3 regions of the Paenibacillus enshidis genome follow, and region 1 is predicted to be linked to each of the others. Evidence: riboswitches for the same ligand, from Rfam matches in the RefSeq annotation. Region 1 holds a riboswitch; each other region holds the start of a gene.
The links. A riboswitch is a leader RNA that binds a small molecule or an ion and turns the genes downstream of it on or off. The one in region 1 is predicted to bind cobalamin.

Region 1 (6,557 bases):
CGGTGATGCGGATGGTCCGGAGGAGATGCATATCATCATTGTGGATAACGGACGCTCCAACCAGCTTGGCGATCCGGAATTCCAGGAGCTGCTGAACTGCATCCGCTGCGGAGCCTGCCTCAATGCCTGTCCGGTGTACCGTCATATCGGCGGCCATGCCTATGGCGGAACCTACAGCGGGCCGATCGGTGCCGTGCTGACTCCGGCGCTGAACGGCAATGTGGCCGAATGGAACGACATTGCCAGCGCATCCAGCCTGTGCGGCGCCTGTTATGAAGCCTGTCCCGTAAAAATCCCCTTGCACGATATGCTTGTCTATCTGCGGCGGCGCAAGGTTGAGAGCGGACACGGCAACAGGCTGGAAACGATCGGTATGAAGGGTTTTGCGGCCGTAGCAGCCAACTCGAAGCGGTTCAGCGCAGCGGTGCGAATGGGTCAATTTGGGCAAAAGCCCTTCGTCCGGGACGGCGGGGGGATTACCCTGAAGCTAGGTCCGTTAAAAGGCTGGAACAACTACAGGGTTGCACCGTCCCTTGCGAAGAGAAGCTTCCGTCAGCGGTGGGAGGAGTTGGACCGCGAGGTACAAAGCTCGCTTCCGCAGCCGGACCCGGCGCTGCAAAACCGGCTGGAGGCTGTTTTACGGCAGCGGGAAAGGGGTGAGCGGCATGAATAGCAAGCATCAGGCTTGGCTGGACCGGATGGAGGGCGAATCACGCGCAAGGCAGGAGCAGTTTATGAACGGTATTGCCGCCAGACTGAAGCGGCCGCGCCTGACGGAACCACCGCCCCATCCGCTGCGGGGTGCGCCGGAGTTCTGGCAGGCGTTCGAGTGGAGCGAGCAGGAGCGGATCGACCGCTTTGCCGCCAATTTCAGCAGTGTGGGCGGACATGTAGCCAGACTGGGGACGATGAAGGAGGCAGCCGCCTTTATTGCCGATAAAGCAGCCGAAATGGGTGCAAGAGCCATTCTCAGGCAGGACCAGCCGGAGCTGGCGGCGCTTGAGCTGGAATCGGCCATTCCCGGCGCGGACATCTCTGTCTGGAACGTGGATTCTGCGGATTCCTGGAAAGCCAAAGCGGCCGCCGCGGACTTCGGTGTTGTTATGGCGGATTATGCTGTGGCTTATACCGGTTCGGTGACTGTGCTTTCTGCGCCGCACAAAGGCCGCTCCGTAAGCCTTCTTCCCACTGTGCTCATCATTCTTGTTCCGGTAGAGCGGCTGAAGACTAGGCTAGGGGAGATCCTCATGGAATTCGACCGGGCGGGGCATGAGAAGCTTCCGGCAGGCATTCACTTTATCTCAGGCCCGAGCCGGTCATCGGACATCGAGAATGACCTGACAATCGGTGTTCATGGACCGGGGATTGTCTATGCTTTGATCATTGGGGGCTCGTGATCAATATAGCCGTAAATATAAGAAAAACGTCTAGCGATGTACTTTCACAGAAGACAGACCGCGTTTAGCGGAAGGTTTTATTGCGATATTAGGAAGCTTATTCCGAGAAGTTTAAGCCTTAAGCGGAACCCACTCTCGCTTAAGGCTTTTTGCAGTTTCGATTATTTCCCAGGAAAAGCAGCAGAGCTTCTTGGTTCCCGCCTGAAGTCTGGCCGTTTTGGTTTGGGCAGAGGGCCGAAGAAGATATACTTTCATATTTCTTCTGGCTCATCCATGAACCAAGAAATGTAGGAGCATTTCTGACAAACCAATATGGTTGCATTGCGGTTTGCCCAGTCAAATCCTAAGAATGTAGCTCCTCTTGAATTTAGTTGTCGATAGTCTTTCTCGAAGGTATTGTTCCTGCAACACGGACAAAGAATCTTAGTGTTATTAATGTGAAATTCCATAAGAGTCATCCTTTCAGTTTTATGAATTTACGTACTAACCGGCCCTGAGACAGTGGTGTTAGGGGAAGTATCTTAGATAACAGAAAATGCAAGAGACCTCCACGGCGATCCGTTTTAATCTCACCAGATTATACTACGGATCAGAGGGGGCGAAATGGGGGAACGACGAAAAAACACTTTACAGTTGTCCAAAATATAACGGTTTTGGAATGTGGACAGAGAAGTGTAGTTGCAGGCGAAGGACAAAGACGAGTTAATTAAATTAAGACTTTTTATAGTAACATAAATTCTAACTCACGACAGGATGTCGTATCCTCCGCTGAATTGTGATAAATTGGAATTAAAAGGGTGTGGGTCGAGGTATTATGAAAAAGTATATCAAGTATGTTTGGATGACAGTGCTGGTATGTTTTTTAGCAAGTGGCTATTTTTATACGACGCATATTAATACGGTCATATTGTTTCGTACGGGTATAGATAGTATGGGGAGTCGTTATACACTTCCCGATGAAGACGATCAATCAATAACGATCCAATATAAAACATCTGTTTTGAATAGTGGAAAAGTTCCCGTTTATATAAAAGAGGTGCGGCCGGTTATCCGTGAAGAAGTTAAAGCGAATTTTCTTTCCGGTAATCAAATGTTTGAAGTGAGAAAATGGATTAAACCAGGACAAAGCATGGATTTTAAGGGCAATTTGGTCTTTAGTGCCCAGAAGGTCAACGGGAAAGATATTACCGAGGTTCAGAGTTTTGTCGATTTCAAAACCATATTAGGGCCTATTTAAATGCTCGTCTTTCAGTCCTGGGTCCGTTATAATGGAAGAATCTCGCAGGTGCCCTGGCTAAGGCCGGGGTTAAAAGGGAATAGGGTGAAAATCCCTAGCGGTCGCGCCGCTGTGACTGGGGAGCCTCCTTCCATACATGTCACTCAGCATGCTGGGGAAGACGGAAGGCAGGCACCGATCCGGGAGCCAGAAGACCTGCCTGCAGATTCGCATCAGCCCTTCGCGGTTAAGGAACGGTGTACATAATATGGAGATCGGGACCCATGCGTGGTCTGCGGTCTGTTCTCTTATGTACTCTTGCTCTCAGCCTTTTGCGGTCTGAGGGCTTTTTGGGTCAACATGAAGCCGGACGGGGAGGCTTATGCGAGATCACAGTGCATGGGAGAGGATATGGATGGAGCAAGTGGCAACAAAACGAAGAGTGCTCGGCCAGGTTATGATCTGCAACGGCTGCTGCTGCGGTCGTACAGAGAAGGGAAAACCAGGCATCCCGCTCGACAGGCTGAAGAGCAGATGGAAGGAAGAGAAGCTGCTCAAGAGCATCCAGCTGACAGTCACCGGCTGTCTTGGACCTTGTGATATTGCTAACGTCGTATCGATTCAGACGCCGGACGGTCCGGTATGGTTCGGCGGCATTAAAGAGGAAGACCTTTATGACGAATTGCTGGAATGGGCCATCACCTCGCGGGATCAGAACAAGCTGCTGGAGCTGCCGGCCAATCTTCTGCCTTATCGGTTTGAGCGTTTTCAGTAAAATAACAAAATAACAGTCACAATAAGCTCACCGTTTCAGGTGGGCTTGTTGTTCGTTGGAAATAAAGGCTGGGTTTAGAAAGGACTGTTGAAGGTGATGAGAATGCCGTTTCCTTAAATTTATATAAATACTCCTTAATATTATATTTCATAAGGAAAGCTGTTCATTTAAAATTTCCTTATGTCCATACATAAGCAAACGAATAAGGAGAAAGCCAAAAGTGAAGAAACGTACAGGGAAATTCAACAAAGTTTATGCCATGCAGCTTGCTACAATCTTTATAGGGTTTGTCATATTCGGTTTTTCAGAAAATATAAAAGGACCCGCTATTCCACGGATTCAGTATGACTTTTTGCTAAACGAATCACAGTTGGGCACCTTATTGTCCCTTAATGCGCTTGGCTATTTAATCGCTTGCTCCTTTACTGCTTACCTGACAAAAATATGGGGAATAAAGCGGGTAACCGTTATATCTTTTGCAGCGATGGCGGTCTCGGGTATATTCATTTTCTTTTCTCAGTATTATGTTACGTTTTCTGCATCATATTTCCTGATGTACATTGGAAACGGGATGCTGGAGATTGGGTTAGCTATTTTAGGCGCCCGTATATTTGTGAGAAACACCGGCACAATGATGAACTTAGCCCACGGCTTTTATGGCCTTAGCTCGACAGTTGCACCTCTCATTGCGACAGGTCTGATGGAGGTTAAGATTAACGGTTCTGTACTTGACTGGCGCGGCATGTACCTCATCATGCTTTTATTATCCATCATACCGATTATATTTGCATTATGTAGTACTTTTCCAGGGGATGAGATTAAACATGAGGATCGCGTCCCTCTGAAAACATTGATGCAAGACCCGGTTTTATGGCTGATGGTTGTTATTTTATCATTTGGCGTAGTTTCCGAATTGGCTGTAGGAGGCTGGCTCGTTAACTTCCTTGAAAAAGCATACGGTTGGGATACAGTTTCAGCTTCGGGAATGTTATCTGCTTTTTTCTTATGTTTTTCGCTTGCACGGCTATTGCTCGGACCGTTAACAGACAAAATTGGTTTTACTTTGTCACTGATTGTATTTGCGGGACTATCTTCCCTTTGTACTTTCATAGCCATTTTGGGGGGAGAAAGCCTGGCCTTTTTCTTCGCTGCCGCCGGTATAGGTATTGCGATGATTTATCCCACCGTTATGGCTTTTATTGCTAGAAGATATCCAAATGGCAGTGATACCGCTATAACGTTTACGGTTACGCTTATGGGAATCGGCAGTGTAATTGGCAATTACTTGATCGGTGGAGTTATTGAACTGACTAAGGTTTTTTTCGGGGCAAATTCTCAGGTGGGACTGCTTCGCGGGCTTCAGGCTGGCTACGGATTTATAGGTTTATGTGCGGCCATTTGTGCGGTTGGGGGAGTCATTCTTTATACTTACTTATTAAAGCGGAATGAAATTATATAATCAATGAAGTGTTCAATGCAAATAATGAAGGAGCTGCGGTGGCATGCTCTTTTTGCATTTTTCGCCGTTTAATGAATGAAACGAGCCATAACTTGACAGCGTAAATAGGGAAGGGAATGACGGTACAACTAAAGCCGGATAAAAATCCTCTGTTATAACCGAAACTTAGGTTTAAAACAGGAAGTTTGCCGTAATGAACATACTCTTTATAAGAGAGGAGAAGTACTGTTGGAATCCATTTGGCTGGAGTATGCATGGGCATTACTGATTCTTATTGGATTGGAGGGTTTGCTATCGGCGGATAATGCCCTTGTTCTGGCGGTTATCGCGAAGCATTTACCGGAGGACCAGAAGAAGAAAGCCATTAATTACGGGATCATTATGGCCTTTGTTTTTCGTTTCGTCGCGCTGTTTGCGATATCGTTTATTGCGAATGTCTGGCAAATACAGGCGATCGGGGCTGCTTATCTGCTCTACCTTGGGTTAAAGCACATCATCAAAGCGCGTTTCGGCAAGAAAAACGAGAATATTCGCGAGGATGTAAAGAAAGATGCTGCAGGAAAAGGCTTTTGGCCAACCGTAGGAAAAATTGCTCTTGCGGATCTTGCCTTTGCGATTGATTCCATCCTTGCTGCAGTGGCTCTGGCACTGGGTCTCCCCGATTCACCGCTTGGGAATTTCGGCGGTATGGACGGCGGACAATTCATCGTTGTGTTGCTTGGTGGAATCGCCGGGCTCGTCCTGATTAAGTTTGCGGCCACATGGTTTGTAAAGCTGCTCGCTCAACGGCCGGCACTGGAGACCACAGCTTATGCAATCGTGGCATGGGTAGGCGTCAAGCTCGCTGTGATTACCCTGGCTCATGAAGATATTGGGGTGTTGGATCATCATTTCCCGCATAGCACAGGCTGGACCCTTGTCTTTTATGGTGTCCTGATTGCGATAGCACTTCTCGGATGGTTTGCGCCATCCAATAAAAAACAGTCACAGGCTGATCTGCCTTAGATGCAATACGGTGCATGCTGGCATTAAGCCGCAGCCTCAACGAAGGAGAACCGCTTGAAGCGGTTCTCCTTCTGCGATTTAACTCCCTTTTCCCAATGCTGAATAATTAGAGTTATGTTACGGATAAATAACAATGGGCCGTACAAATTCAGCTTGCTCGGAGAGATGATATGTACCAGACAAGCAGGATTTGCGTGGATTGCGTCTGGAGGAGGCGGATCTGTACGGCGCAAATCTCGAAAAGGCCGATCTGCGCGGCGCTATTATGGAGGGCGTCGATTTTCGCTTCATGGACGTTAAAGGCGCGCACATGGATATACATCAGGCAGTGGCCTTTTTGCGTTCATGTGGGGCCAAAGTGGATTAAAGTGTATCTTGTAACCAAAGACCTAGGATTGTATGTTCATAGAGCGGTAAGCGCCGGAAAATGCTGCCATGACAAGGCTTTTTATGTTAGGACCAGAGTCGGGTTATTCAGTTTCTTCAAATATGGTACACTTCTACGGAAATTAGCTTTGTCCGATGCTTTTATCTTAGTTTCAAGCGATTTCGCCGTACCGAGCGTGACGGCAGCTTCACTTATCGGATAAACGCCCTGAGTTGGACAAGCCGGGTTTTGTGTCCGGCCAGAAAATGAATGTGGAGGTTGTCTCGACCCATGAAGAAATTATCCGCTCTTATTTTATCCTGCGCTTGTGCTTTGGG
Region 2 (6,557 bases), on a different contig from region 1:
CCGCTCCCGTTCGGGCCGACGATCCCCCACCACTCTCCGGAGGCTGTGCCCCAGTTGATATCGGATAACGCCTGCACCCGGCCAAAGGTTTTATGCACCCCCGACACGCTGGCTGCCCTGAACTGTGTGCTCATCACGACAGTTCTCCTTTCCGCTGCTTCTTGTTGCGCTGCAGCAGGTAAGCGAAGAACGGAGCTCCCACAAATGCCGTAACGACCCCGAGCGGAATTTCTGTCGGTGCCAGCAGCGTGCGTGCGGCCGTATCCGCCCATACCATAAAGATAGCGCCTCCCAGCGCGGACAGCGGAATGATCAGCCGGTAGTCCGGTCCGGTCAGCAGGCGGATCATATGCGGCACAACGAGCCCCACAAAGCCGATCACCCCGCAGACGGATACCGACGCCGCCGTCAGAAAAGTCGCCGCAATCAGCACCCACAGCTTCGTCCTGTTCACATTTACGCCCATATACGCTGCCTGCCTTTCTCCCAAGGCCAACATGTTCAGTACACGGGCTTTACTGCACAGGAACACCAGCCCGAGCATGACGTAAGGAAGAATAATGCTCGGATATGCCCAGCCCTTCAGGCTGAGGCTTCCCATCGTCCAATACAGGATTTCATTGACGGTCTCCTTGGACATGGCCGTCAGCAAAGAGACGACCGCCCCCAGAAAGGACTGCATGACCACACCGGACAGGATCAGGCTTTGAGTGGGAATTTTTCTTTTTTCCCCTGCCAGCAGGATCACAAAATATAAAGTAAGAATTCCTGTAGTGAAGGCCACCATCGGCAGGGTCCAGAGGCCGAAAAACGAATACTGAAGTCCCCAGTAAATCAAAAATGCCGCTCCGACCGACGCGCCCGACGATACCCCAAGGGTAAAGGGATCGGCCAGCGGGTTGCGCAGTACGCCCTGGAAGGCCGCGCCTGCAAGCGCAAGCGCCGCACCAGTCAGCATGCCGAGCAGAACGCGCGGCAGGCGCACGTTAACAATAATTTGCTCGGCCGGAGCATCCCAGAACGGCGTAATATACATCCCGGCCCACGGCAGGTGGTGCATCAGAATGCCAGCGATCTGCTGGACAGGCAGCCGCACGGAGCCGATGCCCAGGCAGACCAGCACGGTCAGGATCAGCAGAACGAATCCGGCCAGGCCGTACGCAACAAGCTTGCGGTTCATTTAAAGATTTCCGGATAGATGGCCTTGGCCACTTCCTTGAGCCCTTCCGTCACACGTGGTCCCGGACGGCTGAGCAGGTTATCGTCCAGACCGAACACACGGTTATTGCGGATTGCGTTGATGTGGCTCCAGCCGCCACGCCCTTTGATGATCTGCTCCAGTGTCTTCCCATTCTCATCCACCACACTTTTGCTATACAGGATGACATCCGGGTTAGCCGCGATGACCTTTTCTTCGCTGATCTGGTTCCAGCCTTCCGTGTCGGAAGCGATGTTCACCCCGCCTGCCAGGCTAATCAGCTCGTCCATAAATTCTCCCTTGCCAACCGTCCAGCCTGGCGAAAATTCAACATACACCCGCAGTCTCTGGTCCTCGCCGATATTTTTAACTCCCTCCTGCACCTCAGCGATATCGGCCTTCATTTTATCAGTTACAGCCTTGGCCTCCTGCTGGCGGTCCATTACTTTGCCATACAGGGTGATATTGTTCATAACGTCCTCTACCGTCTTCGGATCGGTCTTGAAGATGGTAATGCCCAGGTCGCGCAGTTTGTTGACGGCCTCTTCGCTCATCGATATGCCTGTAAAAACTATGTCAGGCTGGGCAGCGATAATGGCCTCTTCATTCGGCTTTGTAATGCCGCCCATCTTCGGCTTGGATTTGGCCGCTTCCGGGTAATCATCATAATCCGATACACCGACGATTTCCTTGTCCAAACCAAGAGCGAACAGCGCCTCCGTCTCGGCCGGGGATACGGAAATCACCTTTTCCGGGGCCTTCTCAAAAGTAAACTCCTGTCCGGTCGCATCCTTAACGGTCAGCGGATAAACGGTAGCTCCCGCTTCTTCCGCCGGCGCTGTTTGCTGCGAAGAAGCTCCGCTGCCGCCTGCAGCCTCATTGCCTGCCCCTGTATTGCCACATGCAGCCAGCGCTGCAATCAGCATCAGCGCCAGCAGCACGGTCATCCAACTCTTTATTGATCTGGTCACAATGCTTACTCCCCTTTTCTTCTGTATAGTCCGGCTGTGCAAAAGAAAACCCGGCCCTCATGAGAGGACCGGGCTCTGCGTCAGCCGATATCCGCAGCAGGCAAGTGCCGTGCCGCGCGGATTCATTGCCGCGAACCCGCCATCCTTTCCGCGAAGGAGCGACGGTCTAAACGGACCAGGCAGGTCTCCTGACTTACGGGAATTGAATTGCTCAAGACCGGCGCCTTCCCGCCACGGTATTTCCTGCGGCAGTGGCGTATCGCCGTCCATACCCGTTTCACAGTGGCGGGACCGTGCCGGAATTGCACCGGCTTCCCTTTTAACAGAACGGCGGAATTCGCAGTCTTCTGCGCCGCTCTGACCTAGTCTGCTGTCAATTTCAATCAGGCCATACTTTTCAAAGTGATTATAGGTGAAAAAAGACGTCTGTACAACCCGAACAACCAGCAAGTCTGCCGTCAAAATCAAGGAAAACCCGCCGGGGCGGGCTTTACAAATTTGTGAACGAATGCAGGCCAGACCCGGGTTAGGCAGGCGCCAAGTCGGGGTTAGGTAGATATGATGCTACTCAGCCAGCTTCCTGTAATGTGCCCATCCTCATATCTTAGACGCAGCCCCGCCATGCCAGCGGGCGGCAGCTGAATGGACCAGAAGTCAAGACCAGGCACGGTCCGCGCGGCCAGTTGGCGGATCACGCCGCCATGGGTGACTGCAAGTACGGCAGGAATTACAGCTGTATCGCTTTCTTCCCCCTGCAAAACATCCTTCACCAGATCGTTCAAAAAGCCGTTAAGCCTGTCTTCAAAATGCTCCAGACTCTCGCCGCCGGGCGGAGTGACACAACGCGGATTGTCCAGCCAGGACCTGTACAGCTGCATATCTTTAAGCGATTCGTAGGTTTCGCCGTCCCATGCCCCGAAGTCCAGCTCACGCAGCCTCTCGTCCAGAGCAGCCTCAGCCGCAAGCTGGGGCGCGGCAAGCCTCAGCGTCTCTGTACAGCGGCGAAGGTCGCTGCTGTACACTTTGGCAAAACACATCCCGCGCAGCCGCTGCCCAAGCGCCCCCAATTCACCTTCCGCATCAGGAAGCAATCCCGGATCGGCATGTCCCACATAACGTCTTTCGCGATTCCACTGCGTTGTCCCGTGCCGGACAAGGATTAAATCCAACTCACAGAATGTACTGCTGCTCATTTTATATACCTCCCCCGGAATCAGGCTCTTCATTGCGGCGGCGTAACCATCCAGCCTATCTCCCCGGCTGCCACACAGAGCAGCACGAACAACGAGGAAGAAAGGAACATCAGCGCAGTTGTCCGCCTGATATCCTCCGCTTCCAGCGGTCGGAGCGGGTCTCCCATATAGGCTCTGAAGGAGCGTACCCCATGGTATACATTGTACCCGCCCAGTCTGACGCCAAGCGCGCCCGCGACCGCCGCTTCCGGAAATCCGCTGTTGGGGCTTGGATGGAGCCGCGCATCGCGCCGTATCGTCCGCCAGCTGCGAAGCGACTCCAGCCTCTTCAGCCACGCCGCGACGACAAGCAGCACTGCCGTAAGCCGGGCGGGAATGTAATTGGCCGCATCGTCAAGCCTTGCCGACGCCCAGCCCAAATGGAGGTACTTCTCATTTTTATAGCCGACCATAGAATCAAGTGTATTGACCGCACGGTAGGCCATAGCCAGGGGCGCACCGCCGATCAGCGCATAAAACAACGGTGAAATAATCGCGTCAACGATATTTTCGGCAATTGTTTCCACCGTACCACGCACAATTTCCGGCTCATCCAGCTCCTGCGTATCCCGTCCCACGATCATGCCGAGCGCCGCGCGGGCTGCAGGCAGATCACCGGAGCACAGCTCCCTGTACACCGCCATGCCCGCATCCTTCAGCCCTTTGGAGGCGATGGTCGTTGCAATGAGCAGCACCTCCGCGCCAATAGCCAACCAGGGATGGATTCTTCCAAGCAAAAATACGACAAGCCAGGTCAGCAGATACGCTGCCCCCACGATGGTCAGGGGAAGCAGCATACCCGCCCAGCGCAAGGCCTTCGTGCTGCGGGCGTAGCCGCGTATGATGCTCTCCACGAAGGTGATCAGCTTGCCCATGCCGATCACAGGATGGGGAATCCAGCGCGGATCACCGATCATCCGGTCCACGATGTATGCCGCCACAATGATCAGGCTACCTGTCACGCCGCTCCTCCTCCAGCACACGCCCCAGGGTGTCCAGCAGCAGCAGATTATCCTTCCGTTCTTTGACGGCGACCCGGAAATGGTTTTCCGACAGCCCTGGGTACATGGCACAGCTGCGGATGAGAATGCCGCGCCGTCCCAGCGCTTCCTGCAGTTCGACCGCCCTCCACATCCCCGGCGCGCGCACCAGCAAATAGTTGGCCTCGCCCGGAATTACCGCACAGCCCAGTTCCGCCAGCCCTGCCAGCAGCCTCGCCCGCTCAGTTTGAACGAGTTCCAGCGTCCGTTCCTCATAATCGGCGCCGGCATGCAGACAAGCTTCTCCAGCCAGCAACGCCAGTCCGTTGACACTCCAGGTCACCTGCTTGGCGGTCAAACGGCGGATCATGCCCGGATGAGCCACGGTATAACCGAGCCGCAGCCCCGGAATCGCGTAAAACTTCGTCATGGAACGGATCAAAATCACGTTCGGATACCGTTCCAGACTTTGCAGCAAGGACACCCTGCTTTCCACGGGTATAAAATCCGTAAATGCTTCGTCCACTACAAGCACCGTGCCCGTCCTTGCCGATGCAGCAGCCAGGGCATCCAGTTCTTCCTGACCATACTGTACCCCATTGGGGTTATTCGGCTGGCCAAGGAAGAGTACGTCCACTTCTTCCATCAGACCGACCATCTCCGCCTTGTCCGCTCTCCACTGCTGCGAGGCCCTGCCATACACCCTGCTGACCTCAGCCCCGAATTTGGCCGCAAGCTCCGCATATTCCGAGAAGCACGGCTCCACGATGCCCACTCTCGCCGGAGCGAGAGCCAGCAGCACAAGCGCCATGCATTCCGCTGCCCCATTGCCGATGCCGATCCATTCCGGCGCGAGCTGCAAGCTGCGGGACAGCAGACTCTTCAGCGTCCGGTGACCCGGGTCCGGATAACGGATAACCGCCCGCAGCCCGCTGCGCAGCGCCTCCCTGACTTCGGGAGGTGGGCCGAGCGGATTGATATTCGCGCTGAAATCAACGAAATCAGTCGCACGCCTGCCAAACACGGCAGCCGCCGTCTCCATATCACCGCCATGGCCGAAAACTTCTATCATATCCATCAACCTTTCCGGACGAATTCCGTTCTGTTTCCCATTATGACGCTGTATTTCACGTTCCGTCAATCGGTGCAATCTTTTGTGTCCTGTTGTTATTTCGGTTACAATGAAAGACGAATCTTGTCATAAACGGAGGAACGAACATGCTGTTCATCGACAATAAAGGAATCACCGATCCAGCCATCAATCTGGCGATCGAGGAATATGCCCTAAAGCATCTTCCACTGGACGACAGCTACCTGCTCTTTTACATCAACAGACCGTCCATTATTATAGGTAAGCATCAGAATACAGTGGAGGAAATCAACAACGAGTACGTGAAGGACAACAATATCCAGGTCGTGCGCCGTTTGTCGGGCGGAGGGGCTGTATATCACGACCTCGGGAACCTGAATTTCAGCTTCATCACCAAAGATGACGGACAATCCTTTCACAACTTCCTCAAATTCACGCAACCGGTAATCGACGCCCTGCGCGACATGGGGGTAAATGCGGAAATGACGGGACGCAATGACCTTCAGGTCGGGGAGAAAAAAATTTCCGGCAACGCCCAGTTTGCCACCCGCGGTCGTATGTTCAGCCACGGCACGCTCATGTTTAATCTTAATCTGGATGATGTGCAGGCGTCCCTGAACGTCAATCCGGAGAAATTCAAATCCAAGAGCACAAAATCCGTGCGCAGTCGGGTAGCCAATATTGCCGACCTGATGGATCACCCGATGACGATTGAGGAGTTCCGGGGCGAGCTGCTGCGCCATATTTTCGGCATGGAGCCAGATCAGGTCCCGCAATATGAGCTGACTGAAGCCGACTGGGCCAAGATTCATGAAATTTCCGCCGAGCGCTACCAGTCCTGGGATTGGAACTACGGCCAATCGCCTGAATCCAATATCAAGCATGTGAAGAAGTTCCCGGTCGGCCTGATCGACATCCGGATGGACCTGAAGGATGGCCGAATCCGGGAAATCAAAATCTACGGTGATTTCTTCGGCGTCGGCGACGTGGCGGATATCGAAAATGCGCTGCGCGGCAAGCGTTATGAAGAGGCTGAGGTGCGTGAAGCTCTGGCTTCTCTGGACATCAAGCATTATTTCGGCAATC
Region 3 (6,557 bases), on a different contig from region 1:
CAGGAACTCTGCGGTTTCTGTTTGTTAGAACCGCGTCAGGCAACCTGTCTTTTCTTCTTATTTTACAGGGCGAAAACAATACATTTCTTCTGTTAAACGTCTGTAAAGTTACGTTATCTTACTGGTTTTTTAATTATATTGGCCCGATGAGGGGGAACTCTATCTTCCAGTGTCAACTGTGAGTGATATTTTATTAGAAAATGGCTATTTTTGAAGCGTGGGGGTATGATGCTGACGCATTCTGGCATGTTTCGGGGATTGGCCGATGTGCTTTTTGAACAAATGATTGAAATTGGACAGGCTGCGAAAGCCGCATTCCATGGCGACATCCATGATCTTCATCTGCGTCTGCTCCAGCAGCATCAGCGCATGCTCCAATCGGAGCTGAATCAGGTATTCCAGGGGGGAAGTGCCGACAGCCCGGCGGAAAATATCGCTGAACCTGGACGGACTGAGGTAAACAATGGCAGCAAGCTCCTCCAGGGTCCAGGGGTGGGAAAGCTTTTCTTCCATGGCGTGGATGACTTGACGCATTTTTTCAAGCTGAAGTGAGCTGACGTTGGCACTGCTGCACTGTCTGGCGTCTTCCAGACGGAAATAACGGTTCACACAGGAAAGAAAGCGCAGCAAGTGGGAATACACCAGGGAAATATACGATGGACGGGCTTGCTCATGCTCCTGCTGCATCTCCAGCAAAAGCGTACGCAGCTCCCCGATATGCGGCGAAGTGCGGTCAAGCAGGTTGGTGAAATGGCTGCCCATATCCTTGTATGGGGACAGAATCTCCGGATCATAACGCAGGCTGCTGACAAACCAGGACATATCGAACTCAATGACCATGATGACAAGATCCTTCACTTCATACGCGCAGTGCAGATCATTGGAGTTGATCAGCAGAATGTCTCCCTGCCGGAATTCAAATCTTTTGCCATTAATGATGTAGTACCCGGAGCCGGACTTAATATAATTGATCTCCAGCACATCATGCCAGTGCAGCTTCTGGTAAGGGGAGCTGACGCCGATGGTGTCTGCAATGTAAATCGGGTATTTTTTGTCCAGGTTCACTTTCTCTCTGGGAATGATCTCTCCGGTGCGGGCTAATGTCATGACGGCTCACTCCTGTACGGTAAGGATTATACATAGGATACCATCTTTCCGCCCTGCTGTAGCAGAGTTACGCCAAAATTTCCTCAAAACGAAAAAAAGCGCCATCGTCTCCGATCCGCTTTTTATGCTTTAATTTATGCAGTTTTTCCAGCCTGGTGGTGGTGGTTCGTACATGCTGCGACAGAGCGCCGTACTGATCGTTCGTTTTCCGGTTGTCCGCAAAGCTGCGTTTTCCCGCACGCTCTGCCTGGGATATGGCTTTTTGGGTTTTGGTACGAGCCATGATGATTCACTCCTTAGAAGGTATAAGCTTACACATATACTATACGCAGTCATAGAGATTCATGCAACGTAAAAAGCCCGATGGAACAGCGCAGTCTTGAACTTGGCCAGCTGCAAAGTAAAAGAAGCAGAAAAGCTTTGCCCATTTCAAGCACGCCCGTTATACTGAAATGAGGCTGCTTTACACTTGTAAAACATATCAACTGCATACATGGAACTGGGTGCTCCATCTACAAGGATGGCTGCTTAAAAGGGAAGTCCGGTGCAATACCGGCGCGGTCCCGCCACTGTAACAGAGGAGTCGCAGCAAGTGCCACCGGGTCATAACCCGGGAAGGCCGCTGCAAGGATGATGATTCTGGAGCCAGGAGACCTGCCCGTTCAACAACACAGCAATGCCTACGGAAGATAGGAAGGTGTTACAGGAGTCCGATTTTCATTGAAAATCTGTCTATTTGGAGCGACTTTTTTCCGTTTCGGTGCGGGAAAAGCCGCTTTTTTGCTTGTGTATTTTCAAAATGCTGCTATGCAACAGTATTTACTACCCTCAGGAGAGGACGGCGAATGGCGTGAGCCGATATATTGTCCATAGATTGCTTCAACTGGCCGCCGTGCTGCTGGGCATTTCGTTCCTGACCTTCCTGCTCACCTACCTGTCGCCGGGTGATCCTGCACGATTGATGCTGATGTCTACCGGAGTTACTCCCTCAGAGGAACTGGTTGCACAGGTGCGGACGGAGCTGGGGCTGGACGAGCCTTTCCTTGTTCGGTATGGCTCATGGGTCCTGCATGCGCTGACCGGTGATTTTGGCATGTCCTATAAATACGGATATCCGGTGACAGAGATCCTGCTGTCCAGAATGCCTGCTACGCTGGAGCTTGCCGGTGCCGCTCTGCTGCTGGTGGTGCTGATCTCCTTTCCACTGGGGATGACAGCTGCTATGCAACCGAATCGTGCAAAGGATTATTTCATCCGTGTGTTTTCCTTTGCAGGGCTGTCTATGCCAAGCTTCTGGCTGGGGCTGTTACTAATGCTGATTTTCGCAGTTAAGCTGCAGCTGCTGCCGGTCATGGGACGTTCAGGAGTCCGCAGCCTGATCCTCCCGGCCTGCACGCTGGCTGTGCCGTTGATTGCGCAGTATAGCAGGCAGATTCGCACGGTGCTGCTGGAGGAAATGTCCCAGGATTATGTGATCGGGGCCAAGGCGCGCGGTGTACGGGAGGGCACGATCATGCTGCGGTATGTTCTGCCAAATGCGCTGCTGCCGTTAATGACTTTGCTCGGGATGTCTGCAGGCGCTTTACTTGGCGGCGCAGCGATCATAGAGAGTGTGTTCGGCTGGCCGGGTGTGGGCCAATTGGCGCTGGAGGCGATCATCGCACGCGACTATCCGCTGATTCAGGGCTATGTCATCTGGATGGCCGTCATCTATGTATCTATTAATTTGGTCGTGGATGTATGGACACATATCCGGGACCCACGGCTCAGACTTGGAGAGGACGTATAAATGAGAATGCTGATACAGCAACTGGCACAGTTATGGATACAGCAGCGGCTATTCTCCATCTGGTTAGGACTGGCCGGACTATGGCTGGTGCTGGCCATATTTGCACCTTTACTGGCTCCCCATGATCCCTTTGCAACGGACTTCACGAAGGTGCTGCAGCCTCCGGACAGGCAGTACCCCTTGGGAACGGATCAACTGGGACGCTGTGTGCTGTCACGGGTGCTGTACGGGGCAAAGACCTCGCTGCTCATGACCTTCATTTTGGTTGCGGTTGTGGCTGCGATTGGCGTGACGATTGGTGTTCTGGCAGGTTATGCGGGCAAATGGGTGGATAGCGTGCTTATGCGGCTCGCGGACACACTGATGGCGTTTCCGGGTATTATTTTTGCCATTGCGGTTGCGGGCATGCTTGGTCCCGGCCTGATTCATACCGTAGTGGCACTCTCTGTCGTGTGGTGGGCCAAATATGCCCGCATGGTGCGCAGTCTGGTCATTCAGCATAAGCAGAAGGAATACATCACTGCCGCTGCGCTCGGCGGGGCACGGCCTGTCCGTATTCTGGCGCGCTATATTCTGCCCAATGTGCTGCCACCGCTAATCGTCATGGCGATGATGGATATCGGCGGCATGTTATTGTCCATCTCTGGCTTGTCCTTTCTCGGACTTGGCGCACAGCCGCCGGAGCCGGAGTGGGGAGCACTGTTGAACGAAGGACGAAGATATATGCAGACCGCACCCTGGCTGCTGATTTATCCGGGTCTTGCTATTTTTGGCACGGTCATGATCTTTAATCTGCTGGGGGACAGCCTGCGTGACGTGCTTGATCCCAGACATAAGCGCTAGCATGAGGAGAGATATAATGAAGAGGCGGGACAAAGCTTTTTACACGAATCGATTTGGAAGTATGTCTGTATGGGTGTTGATGGTGCTGCTGCTGTCTGCATGTGGAGGGGGAACGGCGGGCAATTCCGGCTCTGGCGGTGCAGAGAGTACACAAGCTGCCGGAGCTGCGGGGTCTGCGGCAACAGGAAATGAAGCAACTGCAGGCACGCACCTGAATGTGGCATTGTTCTGGCTGGGGACAAATCTTGATCCGGCAGAGGAATGGAACGGCTGGACGCTGACGCGCGCGGCCATCGGTGAGACGCTCATCCAGTTCGATGAGAAGATGCAGATGGTTCCCAAGCTCGCAGATCGCTGGGAGCGTCAGGATGATAAGACCTGGCTATTCCATATCCGTGAAGGGGTGACCTTCCATAACGGAAAGCCGGTGACAGCGGAGGCGGTGCAGAAATCGCTCGAACGCTCTCTTTCTCTGAACCCGCGCGGCAAGTCCACGCTCCCGATCGCTTCGATGAGTTCCGAAGGCCAGAACCTGACGATCCGCACCAGCGAACCTTACGCATCCTTGCCAGGCAACATTGCTGAGCCTTTGTTTGTCATCGTGGATACCACTGCGGATACGTCTGCTTTTGCCCAAAAGCCGATTGCCACTGGCCCATATATGGTTACTTCCTATACACCGGAGCAGAAGATTGAGACGAAGCGATATGAAGGCTATTGGGGCGGTGCAGCCGAGGTGCAGAGCATTACGTTCAAATACATAGCCGACGATAATACCAGAGCGATGGCCCTGCAATCCGGGGAGATTGATGTAGCCAGCAATGTAGGCCGCAGCCAACTGCCTCTGTTCCAGGACAGCTCCCGTTACAGGATTGATGAGATTCCGGGTCTGCGTACCCAATTTGTCTGGTTCAACTACAAGAATCCGGCATTGAGCGATATCACAGTCCGCAAAGCAATCTCCTACGGCATTGACCGGGAAATGTATGCGGGTACCCTTGTGGGCGGGAAGGCAGCCAAAGGACCGTTCACTTCGGCGCTGCCTTTTGGCTATGACCAGATTACAGGATATACCTATGATCCTGAGCAGGCTAAAAAGCTGCTGAGCCAAGCAGGCTATGAGGATCGTGATGGTGACGGTATCCGGGAAAAGGATGGGCGGAAGCTCTCCCTCCGGCTGATTCTGAATGCCTCATATGAGTCCGATTCCATCGTCGCGGAGGCGATGCAATCCCAACTGAAAGAGCTTGGTGTTGGCCTGGAGCTGACCTCTTATGAGGATTTGACGGATGCGCAGAAGAGCGGCAATTTCGATCTGGCGCTGACCAGCATCAATACAGGGATTACCGGAGACCCGCAGTATATTCTGGACTTTTACTTCAAGACCGGTGCGGAGTGGAATATCGGAGGCTACAGCAACCCTGAGCTGGACAAATTAATCAACAGCCTGTCCTCGGAATTCGAGACTGAGCAGCGATACGAGATTGCCGCCAAGGCGCAGCAAATGATTCTGGATGACGCGCCTTACCTGTTCGTGACCTACACGCCAATCAACATTGTGAGCAAAAGCTTGGTTACAGGGGCTGCGATGTATCCGATTGATTTCTATTTGCTGGATCGCAATATTCGGTGGCAGCAATGATGAGAGCGTCCGCTGACAGCATCCGTGATCAGGCTGAGGCAGCGGATGCACTGCTGCGTGTGGACCATCTGAGTGTCAGCTATTCCGCCAATGAGCGGCCTGCCTTGCACGACGTGAATCTATCCGTGAAGCCCGGTGAGGTTGTTGCTCTTGTCGGCGAGAGCGGCAGCGGCAAATCTACCCTGCTGCGGGCCATGATCGGCCTGCTAGGGGCTGGGGGCCGTATCACAGCAGGAAATATTACGCTGGATGGTCTCTCGCTTACCGGGCTGAAAGGACGAGGCTGGGAAACCATCCGTGGACGGCAGATCGGGATGGTATTTCAGGACAGCGGCGCTTATTTGAATCCTATCCGTAAAATTGAAAGTCAATATATCGAGGTCATTCGCAGCCATTTGCGCCTATCGAAACGTGAGGCTTATCAACTCGCTCTGCAGCATTTGCAAGAGATTGGGCTAAAGGACCCGGAGCGTGTCATGAAGGCCTACCCGAATCAGCTCAGTGGAGGCATGAAGCAGCGGACGGCCATTGCTATGGCCATGACTCTGCAGCCGAAGCTGCTGCTGGCGGATGAACCGACCAGCGCGCTGGATGTGCTGGCACAAGCCAAGGTGCTGGAGCAGCTCGGAATGCTTCGTGACCACCAGCAGACAGGCATGATTCTGGTCACTCATCATATGGCGATTGCGGCTACTATCGCAGATAAGGTGGGCATTATGAAAGAAGGGGCACTGCTGGAGTGGGGAAGTACCGCCCAAGTGCTCCAAGGGCCGCGTGATCCGTATACCCGTGAATTGCTCGCCGCAGTACCTGAGTTAAAAGTGGCGGAATTGCATGCATCGCACAAGTTGGAGAAACAATTACCGGAAATACCGGCTGGGGGGAAAGGAGAAAATGAACGTGCTTGAACTGCAGCAATTGACCAAGACCTATCTTCTGCCCGGCGGAAAAAATGTCCCCGCATTGCAGGCGGTCGATCTGGTACTGCAGCCGGGAGAATGGCTGGGGATTGTCGGCGAAAGCGGAAGTGGCAAGAGTACGTTAGCACGCTGCATCGCCCACCTGGAGCCAGTCACCTCCGGCGGGATATTGTATGGGCAGCAGGATGTAACAAGCCTGCGGGGCGAAGCGCTGAGGCAGCATTACAGGCAAATTCAGCTTGTGTTTCAGGAGCCG

Region 2: linked by a shared signal. The riboswitch ahead of ACE41H_RS09080 (ABC transporter substrate-binding protein) and the one ahead of ACE41H_RS05620 ((2Fe-2S) ferredoxin domain-containing protein) in region 1 are both predicted to bind cobalamin.
Region 3: linked by a shared signal. The riboswitch ahead of nikB (nickel ABC transporter permease) and the one ahead of ACE41H_RS05620 ((2Fe-2S) ferredoxin domain-containing protein) in region 1 are both predicted to bind cobalamin.

The regions. Positions count from the first base shown of each region.
Region 1 is NZ_JBHHMI010000003.1:259,607-266,163, forward strand. Features, by position in the region: gene ACE41H_RS05605 (LutB/LldF family L-lactate oxidation iron-sulfur protein) at 1-673, shown strand, start outside; gene ACE41H_RS05610 (LutC/YkgG family protein) at 666-1,397, shown strand; gene ACE41H_RS05615 (hypothetical protein) at 2,212-2,634, shown strand; cobalamin riboswitch at 2,664-2,850, shown strand; gene ACE41H_RS05620 ((2Fe-2S) ferredoxin domain-containing protein) at 3,029-3,388, shown strand; gene ACE41H_RS05625 (MFS transporter) at 3,609-4,847, shown strand; gene ACE41H_RS05630 (MeeY/MeeF family manganese export membrane protein) at 5,076-5,852, shown strand; gene ACE41H_RS05635 (pentapeptide repeat-containing protein) at 6,043-6,219, shown strand; gene ACE41H_RS05640 (cell wall hydrolase) at 6,511-6,557, shown strand, end outside.
Region 2 is NZ_JBHHMI010000006.1:66,661-73,217, forward strand. Features, by position in the region: gene ACE41H_RS09070 (ABC transporter ATP-binding protein) at 1-134, opposite strand, end outside; gene ACE41H_RS09075 (FecCD family ABC transporter permease) at 134-1,180, opposite strand; gene ACE41H_RS09080 (ABC transporter substrate-binding protein) at 1,177-2,145, opposite strand; cobalamin riboswitch at 2,331-2,550, opposite strand; gene ACE41H_RS09085 (histidine phosphatase family protein) at 2,718-3,362, opposite strand; gene cbiB (adenosylcobinamide-phosphate synthase CbiB) at 3,392-4,363, opposite strand; gene cobD (threonine-phosphate decarboxylase CobD) at 4,353-5,453, opposite strand; gene lplA (lipoate--protein ligase) at 5,600-6,557, shown strand, end outside.
Region 3 is NZ_JBHHMI010000041.1:11,812-18,368, forward strand. Features, by position in the region: gene ACE41H_RS23990 (AraC family transcriptional regulator) at 205-1,107, opposite strand; gene brfA (ribosome rescue factor BrfA) at 1,175-1,390, opposite strand; cobalamin riboswitch at 1,591-1,783, shown strand; gene nikB (nickel ABC transporter permease) at 1,958-2,896, shown strand; gene nikC (nickel transporter permease) at 2,897-3,739, shown strand; gene ACE41H_RS24010 (ABC transporter substrate-binding protein) at 3,756-5,381, shown strand; gene ACE41H_RS24015 (ABC transporter ATP-binding protein) at 5,378-6,289, shown strand; gene ACE41H_RS24020 (ABC transporter ATP-binding protein) at 6,276-6,557, shown strand, end outside.